2 regions of the Methylophaga sp. UBA5088 genome follow, and region 2 is predicted to be linked to the other one. Evidence: predicted binding sites of a transcription regulator. Region 2 holds the regulator's gene; the other holds the start of a gene.

Region 1 (14,134 bases), on a different contig from region 2:
ACGTGAACAGACAAGTAACACTTTGGCTCATGACTATAGCTTGCATTATGAGTACGCTCATTCTACCCGTTGCCAGTGCCGAACAAGCAAGCGACTCAGAACAGATTATTCGAGAGTTATCGCTGACCCATCACGATTTCGATGAATGGCACTTTACCCCGCAAGTCAATGACAAACTACTGATTCATAACAAAGCGAATATCGCACACAGTATTTATGTCACCTACCCCGATGGCAAAGTGGTGAACTTAGGCGTACAGCTTCCGGGAGAAACCGTCAGCTTGACTATTCCAGCAGCCGGTGATTACCTTTTGCAATGCTGGATACATCCGGTTATCAGAGCCGAAATGACGGTAGCTCCCTGATATTTGCTGTTTATCTGCTGGAGGTACTAATGGCAGAAAATCAACGAGACACTAACCATCAATTAGACGATCCCGGAAAACGGGAAACCTTTCGTCATCTATTCAAACGTTTTGGAGTGGTACTGGTGGGTACCATCATTGGACAATCCATGATTCTATCCCGTCCAGCACGCGCTGCAGAAGCGCTTCGCCCACCAGGCGCATTGCCGGATCTGGACTTCGACTCATCATGTATACGATGTGGCTTATGTGTTGAAGACTGCCCCTACGATATTCTGAAGTTAGCCAGTTGGGCTGACCCTGCTCCACAAGGCACGCCTTATTTTGTAGCCAGAGAAGAACCGTGCCGGATGTGCACCGATATTCCCTGTGCCAAGGCCTGCCCAACCGGTGCACTTGATCGTCATATGACCGATATAAAAAAAGCGGATATGGGCGTCGCTGTACTTGTTGACCATGAAACCTGCCTCAATTACAAAGGTTTGACCTGTAGTATTTGCTGGCGAGTTTGCCCCATTCGTGATGAAGCCATCACCATTGAACCTATCCAGACTGAGGCAGGAAAATTGATGATTCCTACCGTGCATTCAGACATCTGTACTGGATGCGGCACCTGTGAAAAACATTGTGTCTTGTCTGAAGCAGCAATTCGCGTACTTCCACGCGAACTGGGCTTAGGCTTGTCTGGCAGGAATGCCGTTGGGAGGAGCTAAGTATGTTACATCGTCTGAAGCGTGGTCTCTATCGGCATCGCTGGTTGTTGACGCGCCGTATCGTACAAATCTCCATTTTACTTGCCTTTATTGTTGCAATACCGGGTTATGGCAAGATTGCTGATGGCAATTTATCGTCTAGTCTCTGGTTTGAACAACTCAAACTGACCGATCCTTTTATTCTTCTCCAGTCTTTTTTTGCAGGTTCCCCTATTGCCTTGCCCGCGCTTATGGGGGCGATACTGGTCGGAGGATTTTATGCCTTCTTTGCCGGTCGTCTTTACTGTAGCTGGGTATGTCCCATCAACTTACTGACTGATTTAGCCTATTGGTTACGTAAACGTCTCAATGTTAAAGGCAATATGAATTTATCGCGTCATTTACGACTCTGGATCTTAGCCTTATCTCTGGTGCTTTCTTTTTTAGGCGGGACCTTGGCGTGGGAAATAGTGAACCCTATTACACGATTCCAGCGAGAGTTAATATGGTTTTCTTTAAGTGGGGCGATGCTGCTAGGCGCTTTGTTTTTGTTTGATTTATTTGTCAGTCGTCGTGCCTGGTGCGGCCATCTGTGCCCAGTAGGTGCTTTCTATGGCATTTTAGGACGCTATGGTCGACTCAAAGTGACATCCACACCGACAGAAAGCTGTGATACCAGTGGCTGTTCACGTTGCGTTGCTGTTTGTCCTGAACCACATGTACTGGCTCCCGTAGTGTCCAAACAAGCCTTATCCGTTACTTCAAGTGATTGTACTCGTTGCGGTGCTTGTCTTGATGAATGTAGCGAGGGAGTACTGTCAATGAAAATTGACTTAGTGGGGATGGCGAATAGAAAAGCTGACGATTAAATAAAAAGATAAAGGTGGGCGGCAAACCACCACACCTTTATAACAGGGGATACAAGAGGAAGCTGAAAGGTATTTTTATTCTGCTTGTTTCACGGTGCCGCGCATCATAAATGTGTGACCAGGGAATGAGCAGAAAAAGCTATAGTCCTCATTTTTATTTAACACACTCGTTTTAAAGGTTGTTGAGGCACTTTCACCGCCACCGATGATCGGTGTGAATGCGAGCACACGCTCATCATCCTTTGGAAGGAAATCATTTTCGAGCCCTTCTGGTGCACCGGCTTGAGCAATGGCATTCACATCTGAAGTCTTGGCTAATACCCAGTTATGACCAAGCCCATCTTTAGATAGCTTACCTGTATGCGTGAAATTGACAGTAAATTCATCACAATCAGATGGCACAGTGATTGTCTTAGTGTTGTATGACCATGAATCACCCGCAGTAATTTCTACTTCACAAGTATTGGCACTTGCTAAGTTAGGTAAGGCAAATGCTAAAGGAATAAAAAAATAAGAAAAACGCATATTAACTCCATGAAAAAAATCACAATGTGAGCAATAAGTTTAATGGCAGCGTTTATATCTCAGTAGCAAAAATGGGCATTGTTCGAGTCATGTCATGTTTCTTAGCGAATGTTTGAATCCCACCATCATAAAAGCCGAAACAAAACTATTTTCGACGTTCAAATTGAGAGAGCTAATGGTGCTACTTTTTCTACTAAACTCCCCTCCGCTCCTCTAGCGACACAAAGCTCCAATCGCATGCGACTAACCGCTATGTAGAGATAATGGGCTATTTACCTGAAAATCTGGGGTAATTATCAGCTGCTGCCAGCTATGTAATCATTTTTAATATGCTCTCCAATACAAAGGAGAGAGAAATGAATGTTTTATTAATAGGTGCTGTTGCTATGATTGCAGCATTGATTCTATCGGCATGGTTAATGACATTTGCCAGATGGTTTCCCATCAAAGGGATAGACGGCGACTTTTTAGTCGATTACAAAACCATGATCAGGGCTCACGTAGATTATGCACTCATGGCATTATTCAGCTTAGGTTTTTTATGGCGCTGCGACTGGGGCCGATATTGAGTTATCAAAGTTCGCCTGTCTTTGTTTCGCCATTGGCGGATTCACTAACCCAACCATTTTTGTGATTGCCGCTTTTGATATCGATTTCTGGAATAAAACTATCTGGAAAATATTCTCAGCATTGAGCTTTATTATTACAACTATTGGCTTTGTCTGGATTGCCTTCAGATTACTTATGTTTGCAATTCAGTAGAAGTAACAATACTGCTATTAAGACTATAGAGTCCCTAATAATGACGCTCTATTTAGTCATAATGTCACTTTAATTTATCCATTTTGTGAAAAGAGACGAATTAAAAAAACTGACATTGATACATTATTAATAAGCAAAAAGATCTATAGATAATTGATTTTAATATAAATTATTAGATACAACCTTCTACTGATATAAAAAATTCTGACTAAATTTGCTTTTGTCATAAATCTTTAACTTAAGACCGATACTCTGTTCGAGTTAAAGATTTTTATTGCTTAATTAACTAGTCAGGAGTTTCTATGAAACTATTTGCAAAAAATGCAAAGTCAGTTTTTCTTATCACTGCCCTTGTTGGTGCGATGTCATCAACTGCTGCACATGCCGAACTGAAGTTGAACGGTTCTGGTGCCAGTTTTCCAGCCCCTCTTTATAACAAATGGTTTAAAGATTACAGCAAGCAAACTGATGGTGTGCGTGTAGATTACCAATCTAAAGGTAGTGGCGCAGGTATTCGTGATTTCATCAATGAAACAGTTGACTTTGCAGCAAGTGACGCGGCGATGAAAGACAGCGAAATCGAGCAAGTCAAAAAAGGTGCGATTCTGTTACCAATGACAGCCGGTGAAGTGGTTCTGTCTTACAACCTGGAAGGTGTTAAAGAATTAAAACTGCCACGTGATGTTTACCCAGCCATTTTCATGGGCAAAATCACTCAATGGAATGACCCAAAAATCCAAGCAGCCAACCCAGGTGTTAAATTACCTGACGAAAAAATCACTGTAGTCGTTCGCTCTGACTCAAGTGGTACAAGTTATGTTTACACCAACCACTTGTCTGCCATCAATGCAGAATTTAAAGAAACTATCGGTGCAGCTAAATCACCTAACTGGCCTTCTTCTGCATTAATCGTCAAAGCGCCAAAAAATGATGGTGTGACAGCGACTATCAAACAAACGCCTGGTTCAATTGGTTACATTGAATATGGCTTTGCAAAATTAACCAAAATGCCAACCGCTATTCTTGAAAACCAAAAAGGTAAATTCGTTGAAGCCGGTGGTGAAACAGGTGCTGCTGCATTAGCAACAACAACGTTCCCAGAAGGTAATTTACCAGGTAGTGATGTACCTGATTTACGTGCTTGGTCTACTGACCCTGCTGGTGAAGATGCTTACCCAATCGCCTCGTTCACATGGTTGTTGGTCTACAAAGATCAAGAAGATGATAAAGCAAAAGCTTTACGTGACTTAATCGAATACATGGTAACAACAGGTCAAGAATCATCTGAAGCAATGGGTTATATCCCACTACCAGAAAACGTGGTTGAGAAAGTTCGCAACGCAGCGAAAATGATCAAGTAATCACATCGTTGAAAACTCAGATAAAAATGCTGCAAGGCTGGAAAGTCCTTGCAGCATTTTCTCTGTTTTTACACGCCATAAAACATGTTTAAAAACACGAATGAATAATTGATAGGAACGCACATGGTTTACGATCCATTTAAAGAAGCCAGCAGTGATAAAACACTGTCTGCTCCGCCATCATCGACGGATTACTTAAAAGACTCGGTATTTCGTTCTTTTGCTTATTTTTGCGCCCTATCGATTGTCCTTTTGGTTGCCTATATCGTTTTTGAATTAGGTTCACAGGCATTACCGGCCATCAAAACACATGGCCTTGGCTTTATTACTGGTACTACATGGGATACCAACCAAGGGGTGTTTGGTGTGTTACCTGAAATTTGGGGCACATTATATAGTTCGCTCTTAGCTTTACTTCTGGGTGGTTTATTAGGTGTTTCAATAGCGATCTTCCTGACTCAAGGATTTGTACACGCTAAGTTCGAAATGATTTTCAGAACCGTCATCGAATTGTTAGCAGCTATCCCCTCTGTTGTTTATGGTTTATGGGGCATTTATGTACTGATTCCATTGATAAGACCTGGCGCTGAGTGGTTACATGACACCTTAGGCTGGTTTCCCCTATTTGGCACAGAGTTGAGTGGTCCAGGTCTTGCTCCTGCGGCATTGGTACTCGCTATTATGATTTTACCTACCGTAGCAGCGATTTCTGCAGATGCTTTCCGCCGTATCCCCTACAAAGTGAAAGAAGCCGCTTACGGTATGGGCGCTACCAAGTGGGAAGTCATTTTAAAAGTAATGCTCCCTACAGCCTCTTCCGGCATTTTGGCTGGTTTAGTGCTTGGATTCGGTCGCGCTCTTGGTGAAACCATGGCGCTCGCCATGTTGATTGGTAACGTCAACAATATCGATGTTTCACTGTTTGCTCCGGCCAATACCTTAGCGTCACTTCTTGCTTCTACTTTCCCTGAAGCAGGTGAAATCGAAATACAGGCTTTAATGTATGCCGCGCTGGTTCTACTGGTCATCACCTTTATGGTCAACGTTGTCGGTTTGGCAGTACAGCAATACACCATGCGTAAGTTTGAGGGTAAAAAATGAGTCAAATACAATTAGAAGAGCAGGTATTGCCACCAAGAATTCAGTTACCGGCTCTAGAAAAAAATATTTTTGAAGTCAGGGCATTAAAAAACTACTTTCTGACATCCTTAGTTTGGTTGTTAGCTGTTCTAGCCAGTATCCCTCTATTTTCAGTGATTTATATGCTACTCGTACAAGGTGGCGCCAGACTGGATATGGAAGCGATTACCGCCCTGCCACCCGCTGGTTTTGAAATGGGTGGTGGCTTTGGTAATGCCATTGTCGGTACATTAACCATGGTGGGTATTGCCTCGGCCATCAGTATTCCTATTGGCATTATGGCAGCACTGTATTTATCGATACTTAATCCTTCCAGCAAAATAGCAACCATCTCACGCTTTTTAGCCAAAGTATTGACGGGCTTTCCTTCAATCCTGGCGGGTGTTTTTGTTTATGCCGTTATCGTTATCACAACAGGGACTTACTCTGCCTGGGCAGGTGGTGTGGCCTTAGCTGTTCTGATGTTGCCTACGGTGACTTTGGCAGCAGAAGAAGCCATGAAACAAGTACCACAAAAAATGAAAGATGCCGCGTTTGGTATGGGGTGTACGCGTACACAAGTCATATTAAAAGTGGTTTTACCTACAGCATTACCCGGCATTTTGACCGGTGTGATATTGGCTGTAGCGGGTGCCGCTGGTGAGTCAGCTCCGTTACTGTTTACTGCCTTGTTTAGTAATTACTACATGGCTGAACTGGCAGAGCCAACAGCCTCTTTATCCATTTTGATTTACAACTTCTCCGGCATGCCGTTTGAGAATCAGATTGAGCTTGCTTGGGCAGCCTCTCTGGTACTTGTAATACTCGTCCTCTTTTTCAATATTCTGGCCCGCGTTGTCGGCAGATCGAAATTTAAAGAATAACGTAAGGAAAACCTATGAATATGCAAACCGATACCGCTGAATTTATTGCTGAAAAGTACGTCCCAAAAGGCCCTGTGGTTTTAGATTGCCATGTAAAAAATATCTACTATGGCGACTTCAGAGCGGTCAGAGACACCACCATTCCTATTGAGAAAAATAAAGTCACCGGCTTTATTGGTCCATCAGGTTGCGGTAAAAGTACCGTTCTACGCAGCATGAATCGTATGAATGATCTGATCGACTCCTTCCGTTTTGAAGGTCATATCCAATATCACAAACATGATATCTACAGCAAAAAGGTCGATGCGGTCATCGTCAGACGTTATATCGGCATGGTGTTCCAGTTACCTAATCCTTTTTCTATGAGCATTTACGATAATGTTGCCTTTGGTCTGAGACTGAATGGCTATAAAGGCGATGAAGAAGAGATGGTCGTAAAAGCACTAAAACGTGCGGCTATCTGGAATGATGTTAAAGATAAATTAAAAAACAGCGGATTATCTTTATCAGGTGGTCAGCAACAACGTTTGTGTATTGCCAGAGCCATTGCCACAGAACCTGATGTGTTATTAATGGATGAACCTTGTTCAGCTCTAGACCCGATTGCAACACGTCAGATCGAAGAGTTGATGGTAGAACTGAAACAACACTACAGCGTGGCTTTAGTCACACATAATATGCAACAAGCCATGCGTGTGGCTGATACAACAGCGTTTCTGGGTGTGGATATTTCACAAGGTGGTCGTACTGGCTATCTAGTAGAAATGGACGATACCAAAAAGATTTTTGAAGATCCTCAACAGTTATTAACCAAACAGTATGTGCGAGGTGAGTTTAGTTAATCTAAACCATTATTATGGGTTCATCATCACTTAATGCTGTTCACAGTGCGACACAACATGATCTGACAGGCAATATTGCTCGACTCAATATTAGCGCTGTCAGATCACGTCTGCTTGATACTCAAAAACACTTTGATAAGATTAATAAAACCCTCACCGTACAAAGAACACCCCCCTCTAATGAAGTGATTGAAAATATTGTTGCCGGCTACGCCAAGATAGATTTTTATCTGGCGAATGGCATTGATCTTTTCGCCATGGGTAATTCACATTTACTGTTAGAACTTAATCACATAGTGCTTTATCACACTTCATCAATATCTGAAGAAGAATCGCAGCATCAATTTGAAGCAACAAAGGCCCACTTCTACGCAGCACGTAATGGTGGTATTGGTCAGCTTATGGACTGGTTGGCACTCAATCAACATACCAATATTTGGAAGCGAACGGCCGGTTTATTCACTAATATACTGAGTCAGCCCCAGCTGTTTCTGGAAGGCAATCATCGTACAGGTTCGCTCATCATGAGTTATTTATTGATGCATGAAGGCTATCAACCGTTTGTGTTGTCTTACGAGAATGCCAGACATTTTTTCGAGCCTGCTGAACTGACCAAAAAACGTCGTAAGAAATCATTAGTCGACGATTTTATTTATCTGCCAAAACAAACACGTAAATTTGCCAAGCTGCTGAAAGACGAGCAAAAAAGACAATCTTTTTTGAAAAATTAGCTAGTGATAACGGGTCGTAGACGTTTTTTCTTTTAATTCACCGCGATTGGATTCAATAATTCTCTGAAACTTCTCCGGATCTTTACGAAGAATATCGATATATTCACTGACCAAGTCATGCCACTGATTACCACCATGAATAGCAAACTTTTCCAAAGCAACTAATAATAACTTGGCTGCCACTCTAAGTTCTTTGCTATCAGCCTCACCATACCATCCAAGCAACTCATTATAGAGTTCTTCGATTTTTTCCAGAGGCGTAAACTCCACAACCATTCCTTCAGAATCTTTGTCACTCATCTCAGCACTCTTTAAATGAAGTTGTCTCTGGGCAAACAGTTATGTAGAAAAAAGCACTCACACCAGTTACTTAGCATATTTTTGAATTTTTCGATGTGGCGTCTTCTCAGCTACTTCCGCCAACAGAGCTTCATGTCCAGAGTTTTGTTTAAGCACTTTACAGATCCAAGCGGCCGTATCTTGCCCCAAGGCATCCAAATCAGGGTTCATGTACATACTCTCTAACTGCTCAGTAAATAAAGCCATAAGCTCAGGGTCATGAATATTTTCATGAAAAGAAGCTCGCGCGGCCAGTCGCTGTGTGTAGCTATCACCTGTTTGTATCATCCGCATATACATCTGAACTTCAAACGGTTTTTCCGGTTGTTCGATAACCACATGACTTAACTGACGCTGGACCGAAATATAAGTACTTAAGTCGCTCAAGGCCTTTTTGGCATGTCGTTTAACTTTTGACTCCGCTGCTTTTTTTGCTAACAGTTCAAGCGTCGATGTGTATTTTGGGTTACCACTGTATCCTAGCGCTCTTACCTCATAGGCCATCAAATTTCGCTTATCTGAGTCATATAGCTTTTCTTGGTAATTCGCCAATAAATCGGCTTCCAACACATCATATAAGCGAGGATCTGAGATACCTGACCACTGTAATCGTTCCAAGACAGTCTCTTTGCGTTCTTGTGAACCTGTTTGCACCACATTTAATACTGCATCAATCTGCTCATCTTTACTCTGATAAGCCGCAGCATTCATTGAAAGTGCGGTGAATAGTAATGGAATAAGCTTCTTCCCTAAAGTCATAAGTTATCCTTTTAGTTCCATCGTTGAAAAATAAGTGACGTGTTAATACCGCCAAATGCAAAGTTATTCGACATCACATAATCGGTATGAATTTGCCTGGGAGCATTCATGATGTAATCCAGCGTGCCACAATCGGGATCGACTTCATCCAGATTTGCCGTCGCATGAAACCAATCACTGTTCATCATTTCAATAGCGACCCAGGCTTCTAATGCACCACATGCACCTAATGTATGACCAGTATAACTTTTAAATGAGCTTATCGGCGTACTGGAACCAAACACGGCTTCGGTTGCCGTGGTTTCAGCAATGTCTCCACGATCGGTAGCCGTTCCATGAGCACTGATATAGCCAATATTTTCAGGCTCAATAGCGGCATCTTGTAGCGCTAATTCTATGGCCTTTTGCATGGTAGCGGCTGAAGGTTGAGTCACATGACTGCCATCCGAATTTGTGCCAAAACCAATCAGCTCAGCATAAATAGTCGCCCCTCTGACTTGAGCATGTTCCAGCTCTTCCAAGATCAAGGTGCAGGCTCCTTCACCTATAACCAATCCGTCTCTGTCTTTATCAAAAGGTCTGGGAGATAAATGTGGTGTGTCATTCTTAATACTGGTGGCATATAAGGTATCGAACACTGCGGCTTCAGTCGCACATAAGGCCTCACAGCCACCCGCAATCATAATTGTTTGTTGACCGGCTTTGATGGCCTCATAAGCATAGCCAATGGCCTGACTGCCAGAAGTACAGGCACTTGATGTTGTTAATACACGACCTCGCAAACCAAAATAGATACCGATATTCACGGGAGAGGTATGCGCCATCATTTTAATATAAGAGTTTGCATTCAATCCTTCGCATGAGTGATTCAATAGCATATTGCCAAAATCGGCGACAGCACCGGTATCACCAGCCGAAGAGCCATATGCCACACCAACATCGCCACTATTAAGAATGGGATCATTGAGTAAACCAGCTTTATCTAAAGCCAACTCGGTACTCAACACGGCTAACTGAGCGACCCGTCCCATGCTCCGTAAATCCTTACGCTTATAATGCGCCGGCATTTGAAAGTCCCGAACGGGTGCGCCAAGGCGCGTATTTAACTCAGCATATTTATCCCACTCATCAATGCGGCAAATTCCCGTTGTCATCGTTTCCAGGTGATGGCGAATAGTGGCCCAATCATTTCCTATAGGCGAAAAACCCGCTACGCCTGTTACAACTACGCGTTTCATCAGACCATTCCACCATTCACTGAAATGACTTGGCGCGTAATATAGGCAGCACCTTCTGACATTAAAAAACTCACCGTCGCTGCGACTTCTTCGACTTTACCAACACGTTGCATCGGTATTAGTTTCATCGCTTCATCCATGAAAACATCTTCTGTCATCTCTGTATCAATTAACCCCGGCGCGACACAGTTCACTGTGATTTTACGTTTAGCTAATTCAATAGCGAGGGCTTTGGTCGCACCGATAATACCGGCTTTGGCAGCACTATAATTAACCTGTCCACGATTACCAGCCACGCCAGAAACGGATGACATAGTGACAATCCGACCTGGTTTACGTCTTCTCACCATCGGCATGGTGAGTGGTTGTAATACATTATAAAAACCATCAAGGTTCGTTCTTAATACCAGATCCCATTCTTCACCAGGCATAGCAGGAAAAGCATTGTCTCGTGCAAGGCCAGCATTACAAACCACACCATAATAAGCACCATATTCTTCAACATCCGCTTCAAGCACTGCCTGGCATTGCTCTCTATCAGCTATATCAAACTGTAATATGCGAACCTGCCGACCAAGGGCTTTAACCTCTTCAGCCACGGCCTCAGCTTCAGTCCACTTGCTACGGCAATGCAGCACGATGTCATAGCCATCATTCGCTAGCTTAATCGCAACAGCGCGGCCGATACCTCGGCTTGAGCCTGTTACTAATATGGTTTCGCTCATTGTTTTGCTTCCTTAATAAACTGACTGGCATCGTCTGGTTGAAATACATTTAAATTCGCTGTGGCTTCCACATTGAATGCCGTCAACATGCCTTTAAATACATGTAATCCATTTTCAGCCACCATGTCTCGCTCGACTCTCACTGTTAACGTCAGTCCAGTAGCAAACCATGGCACGTTCGATTCATAACGCCGTGTGCCGAGTAGAAACCCAAGCTTGGGTGGCTGATTTTGTTTTCTTTCCTGCACACCTGAAAAAGCCGCGATGGCTTGGGCAAGGTATTCCAAACCAACCCATGCCGGCACGCCCTGTTCCTCTGCAAATAACGTGGCTGAGGAGATATCGACTTCCGCTTCCAACCAGTCATCGCCATAGGCTGTCACACGACTTAACAATGACATGGAGCCTGAATGGGGTACAAGGTCGTCTACAGAATACTCAATACTCATTCTGCTCGTTCCATGACTAAGGCCACATTATTACCGCCAAAAGCAAAGGAATTGCTTAATACGCGTCGTACTGGTGTTGATGTGTGCTGACGCGTCACAAAATTCAGTTCTGGCAATTCAGGATCAGCATTGCGATCCCAGTGATGAACTGGCAACACAGCATTGTCCATCAATGTTAGCCAGCAAATAGCCGCTTCTACTGCACCCGCAGCACCTAGTGTATGTCCTGTCATGGGCTTGGTAGAGCTACATAAAACCGATGCAGGAAAAACACGACTAACAGCTCGCGACTCCATTTGATCATTCAACAGCGTCGCTGTGCCATGTAGATTCACATAATCAATGTCATCAGCTTTCAGACCAGCATCAGCCAATGCCATTCTCATAGCTCGTTCGGCTCCAGTTCCTTCTGGTTCTGGGGCAGAAATATGGTGGGCATCACTACTTTCACCAACGCCTGATAACTTAACACCTTCAGGATTAGCAGAAACAATAAACAACGCACCAGCCTCCCCAATATTGATGCCATTTCTATTCTGACTAAATGGGTTACAAATCGATTTGCTGACCGCTTCCAATGCTGAAAAGCCTTGTAGAGTGAGCTTACACAGTGTGTCGACACCACCCGCAATAACCACATCACAAAGCCCGGCAGTAATAAGCCTCTTGGCTGAAGCCAAGGCTTTGGCACCTGATGAACAGGCTGTAGATACAGCATAGACCGGACCTAAAGCGCCAGATAGTGTTGCAATGAACTCGGCCGTATTGGCCATTTCCTGAATCCTGTAATGATAGTTTTCAGGTAAGTCTTTTCCTTCGACATAAGACTGGATAGCGTTCTCAGCATCAGAAATACCCGATGTACTGGTTCCAATGACCACACCGACTCGCTCAGCACCATAGTTTTTTATGGCCTCATCAACCCTTTCCTGAATCTGATGATATACCGCCAAAGCCAATTGGTTATTTCGACTTTGCCAGCATGCCTCTTCCATTGGAATATCAGGTAATACTTGTTGACACATAGCGACAGGCACAGGCTCTGTACCATAGGCATCGGTCAGGGTCATGAGATCGTTTGGTTCAGCCTCAAGTCCACACTTAAGTTCCAGTATATTGTGTCCGGCAGCACACACTACCCCAACCTGATTCAGGTAAACATTTTTTTTATCAGTCACACTGTTATCAACTCTGTAAGGGCGAAATCATCACACGGTAATGATGCTGTTTATGGTGAATATCAACGTTATCATCAGACATCCTTACGTCAAGGATAAGTGTATTACCTTTATATAAACGGCGATAATTCGGAGTAAGTTCAACTTGCCAATTTAACCGTTCATTATAATACTTGTGCACCGTTTTTTCTGGCCACAACGCAAATTGCATAACAGACATCACTTCTTCGAGAGGTAATGTCATATCCGTCAGATTAGTCGCTTGAAAATGGCTACCGTCATAGTTCATTTTCAGCAGAGTCTGGCCAGTTGGTGTTATCACAGCCACACGAAAATCCGACGCTGTAAACCGACTCAAGGCAATAAACGACTGTGGCTGCTTATCCTGAATCACGGTGACTTTTTGTTTCATCAGTCCCGCCTTTGGTCCCTCAGCGGGTGGTAACAATAACAGCGTATTTTCTGGCATCAGTAATGGCCGAAACAGACTACACGCTGTCAGCGTAAAAAATAAAAGGCCTAAGAATAGGATGCGCGGCATTATCTGTTTCTGCATAACTCTGCCAGAGAACTTAACCGCTTCACATCTTTCACGTATGGGTTGTGCGTGTCCCAAGCGTATCCGGCCAAAATAGAACTAATCATCCGTTTTATAGGTGCATTTTTATTTCGGGTAAAAATAACATCCTGTAGCCTGCCGTCGTACCAGGCTTCAACAAACTCTTTAAAAGTATGAATCCCCTGCTGTAGCGGCAAAACAAAGGCGTTATGCCAGTCTACTTCTTCACCCTGTAACTGCTTATCAAGCACGGAAGCAGCCAAACTGGAGGACTTGAGTGCTATCGTTACCCCAGAAGAAAAAACAGGATCCAGAAACTCACCCGCATTGCCCAATAAGGCGTAACCATCCCCATAAAGCTGTGAAACATCACAGGCATAGCCGGTAAGCTCACCAACCCGAGTATCAAAGTTTGCCTGTTTTAGTAACGTCGCCATCCAGCCTGATTCGTTAATGAGCTGTTTGAGTTTATCCTCAGTATCACCATCCAGTTGCTGAATAAATGTCTGTGTAGCAACGACACCAACGGATGAACGGCCATTACTAAACGGTATCAACCAATACCAGACATCTTGGAAGTCGGGATGCACTGTAATGAGAATTTTATTGCGATCATAAGTTTCATCCTGTATCCGGTCTTCAATGTGTGTAAACAACGATGTCCTTGATGGAAAGTTTGACGGTTTATCCAAGCCTAATAAGCGAGGTAATACACGCCCATAACCGCTAGCATCCAA
Region 2 (5,317 bases):
AGCCAGGTCAATTTGTTGCTCTGAAGGCGGATAACAGATGCCAAATTTTTCAGAGCATCCCTGGAAATGGGCCTTCAAGGTGAAGGTCACGGCTTCCTCAGGTCGTTGCTTTATCGGAATAACGAGGGATACGTCGTGATGGTAAACTTCGACCAGACCAAAGGTCTCATCCTGTTTGTTTTCTCCTGCAGGAAAACGGATGTTGCCAAGCTTTATCTTGTCATTGCCGATGACATCAAACTGTAGTTTATCGCGATATAGGTAGTTACCCTCCAGCACCTTCCAATGCACCAGAATACTATTGGCATCATTCACTTCTGCTCGAAATTGAAACGCCTCTTCTACAAGCGGTGGTACATCGTCGTTGTTACTTAAACCTAGACCATCAAAAAGGCTGCTGCGCGCATGTGCATTAAAAACAGTTAACAGAAGTATAAAAAATAAAAATTTTTTCATCAGTCTCAAATGCTTGTCAGAAGGTTGTATAACTAGACAATCATAGCAGGCAATAGTTACATCAGTCTTGTTTGGGGTATGCCTTGTGTCACATTGCTGTAATAATTGCGCCGTTTTGGGTCGTTAAAAACGGAATCATCGTGGAAATCAAAGACATCCATAAAATTGAAAAACAGGCTTATAAAAAGAGTCATGGCGAATTAACCAGAATCGGCATGGCCCTTTTTTTTATGGTGGCCGTATTAGGGTATAGCTTCATCACCAGTGGTGGTGTGCCTAATAATCTTTTTCTGGCGATAGCCACTGTTTTTGGCGCCTATATGGCCATGAATATTGGTGCTAATGACGTAGCCAATAATGTGGGCCCTGCGGTCGGTTCCAAAGCATTGACGATGAGCGGCGCTATCATTATCGCGATGATCTTCGAGGCAAGTGGTGCCATCATCGCTGGTGGCGATGTGGTTTCTACGATTAAAAACGGCATCATCGATATCGATAAGTTTGGTCAGCAGAGTGACACCTTTATCTGGGCCATGATGGCAGCCTTATTAGCGGCTGCACTTTGGTTGAATATGGCGACTTTTGCTCGGGCGCCAGTCTCCACCACACACTCCATTGTCGGTGGGGTAATGGGGGCAGGTATTGCTGCCGCTGGATTTGAGATAGTGAACTGGGGCACGATGGGCGCCATTGTAGGATCGTGGATCATATCCCCTGTGATCGGTGGTGTCGTTGCTGCTGCCTTCTTATTTGCCATCAAAAAAACCATTATTTTTCAAGATAATAAAATAGCTGCATCACTGAAATGGGTGCCCGTTTATGTCTCGATAATGGCATGGGCTTTTGTGACGTATTTGGTGTTAAAAGGGCTGAAGCATATATGGCCGAAATTCTTAACCCTAATCAATGACTGGTTCTTCACCGTAGAAATCGTTGACAAACCAACTATGCTGCAAGCATCAACCATCGGCTTGATTGTGGCGATTATTTCATTTTTTCTAGTCAAAGCCTCGTTGCGCCGTCGTTTGCCGAAATTAAACAATGATCGTGAAAGCATCAATATCCTGTTTACTATTCCGCTGATTTTTGCCGCAGCCTTATTGAGCTTTGCGCATGGTGCGAATGACGTTGCGAATGCGATTGGCCCGCTTGCGGCTATCCATGATGCCGTAATGACAGGAGGCATTAATGCTAAAGCCGGTATACCTTTTTGGGTAATGGCCGTAGGTGCTTTTGGTATTGCACTTGGCTTGGGACTCTATGGCCCGAGATTGATTCGCACAGTAGGCGGCGAAATCACTGAGCTCGATCAAATGCGTGCCTTTTCAATCGCCATGGCTGCTGCCATCACAGTGATTATTGCCAGCCAGCTTGGCTTACCGGTCAGCTCTACACATATTGCTATTGGTGGTGTGTTTGGGGTCGGTTTTTTACGAGAATGGATGGACAAATCGAGTAGTTTAAAGCAGGAAATTGAGCGAGATAAACAAGAAATACAGGAAGAGAAGCGTTTATTGAGTGCCTTACGTAGCGAGCTCAATATGCTTTTGGATAAAAAACAAAAATCAGCCGCAGACTACCAGCGCATTACGCAGTTATACAGCTCGATTGATCGTGAAAAAGATACGCTGAAAAAAGCGAAGAAAGTGCTGAAGAAAGAAAAGAAAAGCTTATATGTCAAACGTGACATTGTCAGAAAAATTATTACAGCTTGGTTAATTACGGTGCCAGCGGCAGCTGTTTTATCGGCGTCATTATTTTATATGATCAAAGGAATTATGAATTAAAACAGGGATGTATGTTCTGACATAAAACTGTCATATAGCCACAGCTTCTGTTAAGAATCTGTGGCTTTTTTTGTTTTTTGATGGGTTTAATCCGTTGTTATGACAATAAAAATCACGCTTGTTACTAAAATGTCATAATTCAGCGGTAAGATAGTTATTAATTATCGAAGCAAATAGTTGGACGAATATTATGGCTACAAGCGTATTAGTGGTTGAAGATGATGCTGCCATCAGAGATATGTTGTCGTTTACCCTTAAGCAAGCAGGTCTAAGTTGTGTCTCAGTAGGTGATGCCGAGTCAGGTCTGGATGTCTTAAAAAATGATCAACCGGACATGATTTTATTGGATTGGATGTTACCCGGCATTGATGGCATAGAATTTATTCGTCGATTGCGTGCAAATGAGTTCCTGGCGAATATTCCAGTCATTATGCTTACCGCTAAAGGTGAAAGTGAAGATATGGTCAAAGGCCTGGCGGTAGGGGCTGATGATTACGTCAACAAACCTTTTTCTCCCCCTGAGTTGATTGCTCGCATCAAAGCGGTCTTGCGTCGTTGCCTGCCACCTGAAAATGAAGATGCTCAGAAGTTACAGTTTGCGAATTTGGTACTGGATACAAAAAGTCACCGGGTGACGGTAGATGATGTGCGTGTTGAGTTAGGCCCAACTGAGTTTCGTTTACTGCACTTTTTTATGAAAAACCCTGAACGCGCGTATGGCCGATCACAGTTACTCGATTACGTTTGGGGCGATACGGTATACATTGAAGAACGCACAGTCGATGTCCATATTCGCCGGTTACGTAAAGCGCTGGAACCAACGGGGCATGACCAGTTTATCCAGACTGTCAGAGGTGTTGGCTATCGTTTTTCAGTCGATTAAGCGACCTGAATCATGCAATGGGATAATTGGCGACTGCTAACGCTTGTCAGTCTGGCAGGTTTTGTTGGACTTTTGTTTGGTCAAATGATGGCTTTTATGTTTGTGGCCTCTTTGGCTTATGCTTTGTGGCTGCAACATAATTGGTACAAGCTCTGGTATTGGTTGCAAAAACCTAAAAAGCGGCGCTCCCCCAGCGCGGAAGGCGTCATTGATGATGTGTGTCGTCAAATAGAACAAATGCGCCAACAAAACAGCAATCGTAAGAAAAAAATGACCGACTACCTCAAGCGGTTTCAGTCGGCTACCGCTGCCTTACCAGATGGTATTGTTGTGTTGGGAGAGTATGGCGAGGTGGATTGGGCTAATCAGGCCGCCCGGGAATTGTTGGGTGTGCGCTGGCCGCGCGATAATCATGTCAGGATTAATAATCTGATTCGCGAGCCTGCTTTTCAACAGCTTCTGGAAAATCATATTCATCTGGGCGGCACAGCAACAGTCAAATCACCCCTAAATGAAGATATTCAACTAGAGGTGAAATTAGTCAACTACATGGGATCAGGCCGATTATTGATTGCTCGTGATATCACGCAAACCATCAAGCTACAGCGAATGCGGCGTGACTTTGTTGCCAATGTATCGCATGAACTAAAAACCCCGTTAACGGTATTACGTGGATATTTGGAAGCATTCACTGAAGACACTGACCCAGAACAGTGGAAGATGGCCCTCCCTGCTATGCGCCAGCAGAGTGAGCGCATGCATATGATGATCAAAGATTTATTGGTACTGTCGCAACTGGAAACAGGGGAGAAGTCCTTACGCAGAGTGCCAACGGATGTTGAAAAATTACTGCATTCAATTATCGAAGATGCCAAAGCATTGGAGCACTTTCATGACCATCAATTTAGCCTTAACCTAGAAACTGATAAATGGCTTGTGTGTGATTTAGGTGAAGTACGCAGCGCAGTATCAAATCTGGTCTTCAATGCTGTGAAATACACGCCAGCAGGATGCTTAGTGGCGCTGAGTTGGCGTGAAACTGACAATGGTGTGTGCATTGAAGTAACTGATGAAGGTGAAGGGATTGCTGCGCATCATCTGGAGCGATTAACAGAACGATTCTATCGTGTTGATAAAGGTAGAAGTAGTGACGCCGGTGGCACAGGACTTGGGCTTGCCATAGTAAAACATGTGCTTCAGCGGCACGGTGCCAAGCTCATCATCAACAGCGAGCTAGGTAAGGGCAGCAGTTTTAAGTGCTGTTTTCCTGAAACATCTGCAGTGGAGAAAATTCCGGTCTAAGTGTCTGGCAAGTAAACAAAATTGCTGTTGTAACATGGTTGTCATATTACTTTCATATGCTTGTCACACGAAAAACTCATACTACCTAGCGCTTACGTTAATAACGTTGCTTTTTTTCTTTTAATCTTTGGGAGTTGAACACTATGTTCAAGAAAAACCTTGCTCTGCTAGGTGCTGCAATGACAATGGCTTTCTCGCCGCTGACATTTGCGGGCGATGTCGATCCTGCTTTACCTGACTATGAAAAAGTGAGTGGTATTTCAGGCAGCTTGTCGAGTGTTGGTTCAGACACGTTAGCGAATCTGATGACCATGTGGGCTGAAGAGTTCAAACGTGAATATCCAAATGTCAGTATTCAAATTCAGGCTGCGGGCTCTTCAACTGCGCCTCCTGCATTGACTGAAGGCACATCTAACTTTGGTCCAATGAGCCGCAAAATGAAAGACAAAGAAGACGCGGCTTTTGAAGCAAAATATGGTTATAAAGCAACGCCAATTCGTGTGGCTATTGACGCGCTTGCTGTGTATGTACACAAAGATAACCCAATCGATGGTCTGACTATTCCACAAGTGGATGCGATTTTCTCTGCAACACGTACATGTGGTTATTCAGAAGACATCACTAACTGGAGTCAGTTAGGTCAGGATTTAGGTAATATTCAGCTATATGGTCGTAACTCAGTTTCTGGTACTTACGGTTACTTTAAAGATCACGCCCTTTGTAAAGGTGACTACAAAAACAGTGTGAATGAACAACCAGGTTCGGCTTCTGTTGTTCAAGGCGTGACTAAATCACTGAACGGTATCGGTTACTCTGGTATCGGTTATAAAACGTCTGGCGTTAAAGCATTGGCATTAGCGAAAAAAGAAGGCGGTGAAATGATTCCGGC

What was found. Region 2 encodes PhoB, which activates phosphate uptake and scavenging genes when phosphate is short. Its sites were predicted from a motif close to GNNTGTCATAAAACTGTCANAT; they were not measured.
Region 1: a site for PhoB is predicted at 3,432-3,453, ahead of pstS (phosphate ABC transporter substrate-binding protein PstS). Genes of this name have one in related genera too.

The regions. Positions count from the first base shown of each region.
Region 1 is NZ_DIAC01000032.1:62,097-76,230, forward strand. Features, by position in the region: gene B4K20_RS04575 (hypothetical protein) at 48-365, shown strand; gene napG (ferredoxin-type protein NapG) at 395-1,078, shown strand; gene napH (quinol dehydrogenase ferredoxin subunit NapH) at 1,081-1,926, shown strand; gene azu (azurin) at 2,002-2,451, opposite strand; gene B4K20_RS04595 (hypothetical protein) at 2,808-3,020, shown strand; gene pstS (phosphate ABC transporter substrate-binding protein PstS) at 3,516-4,574, shown strand; gene pstC (phosphate ABC transporter permease subunit PstC) at 4,698-5,675, shown strand; gene pstA (phosphate ABC transporter permease PstA) at 5,672-6,577, shown strand; gene pstB (phosphate ABC transporter ATP-binding protein PstB) at 6,598-7,419, shown strand; gene B4K20_RS04620 (hypothetical protein) at 7,434-8,150, shown strand; gene B4K20_RS04625 (hypothetical protein) at 8,151-8,450, opposite strand; gene B4K20_RS04630 (hypothetical protein) at 8,517-9,248, opposite strand; gene B4K20_RS04635 (beta-ketoacyl-ACP synthase) at 9,260-10,486, opposite strand; gene B4K20_RS04640 (3-ketoacyl-ACP reductase FabG2) at 10,486-11,211, opposite strand; gene B4K20_RS04645 (hypothetical protein) at 11,208-11,660, opposite strand; gene B4K20_RS04650 (beta-ketoacyl-[acyl-carrier-protein] synthase family protein) at 11,657-12,838, opposite strand; gene B4K20_RS04655 (DUF3261 domain-containing protein) at 12,846-13,394, opposite strand; gene B4K20_RS04660 (NAD(P)/FAD-dependent oxidoreductase) at 13,379-14,134, opposite strand, start outside.
Region 2 is NZ_DIAC01000011.1:2,790-8,106, reverse strand. Features, by position in the region: partial or broken gene B4K20_RS01555 (protein-disulfide reductase DsbD domain-containing protein) at 1-456, opposite strand, end outside; gene B4K20_RS01550 (inorganic phosphate transporter) at 597-2,243, shown strand; gene phoB (phosphate regulon transcriptional regulator PhoB) at 2,431-3,126, shown strand; gene phoR (phosphate regulon sensor histidine kinase PhoR) at 3,139-4,428, shown strand; gene B4K20_RS01535 (PstS family phosphate ABC transporter substrate-binding protein) at 4,572-5,317, shown strand, end outside.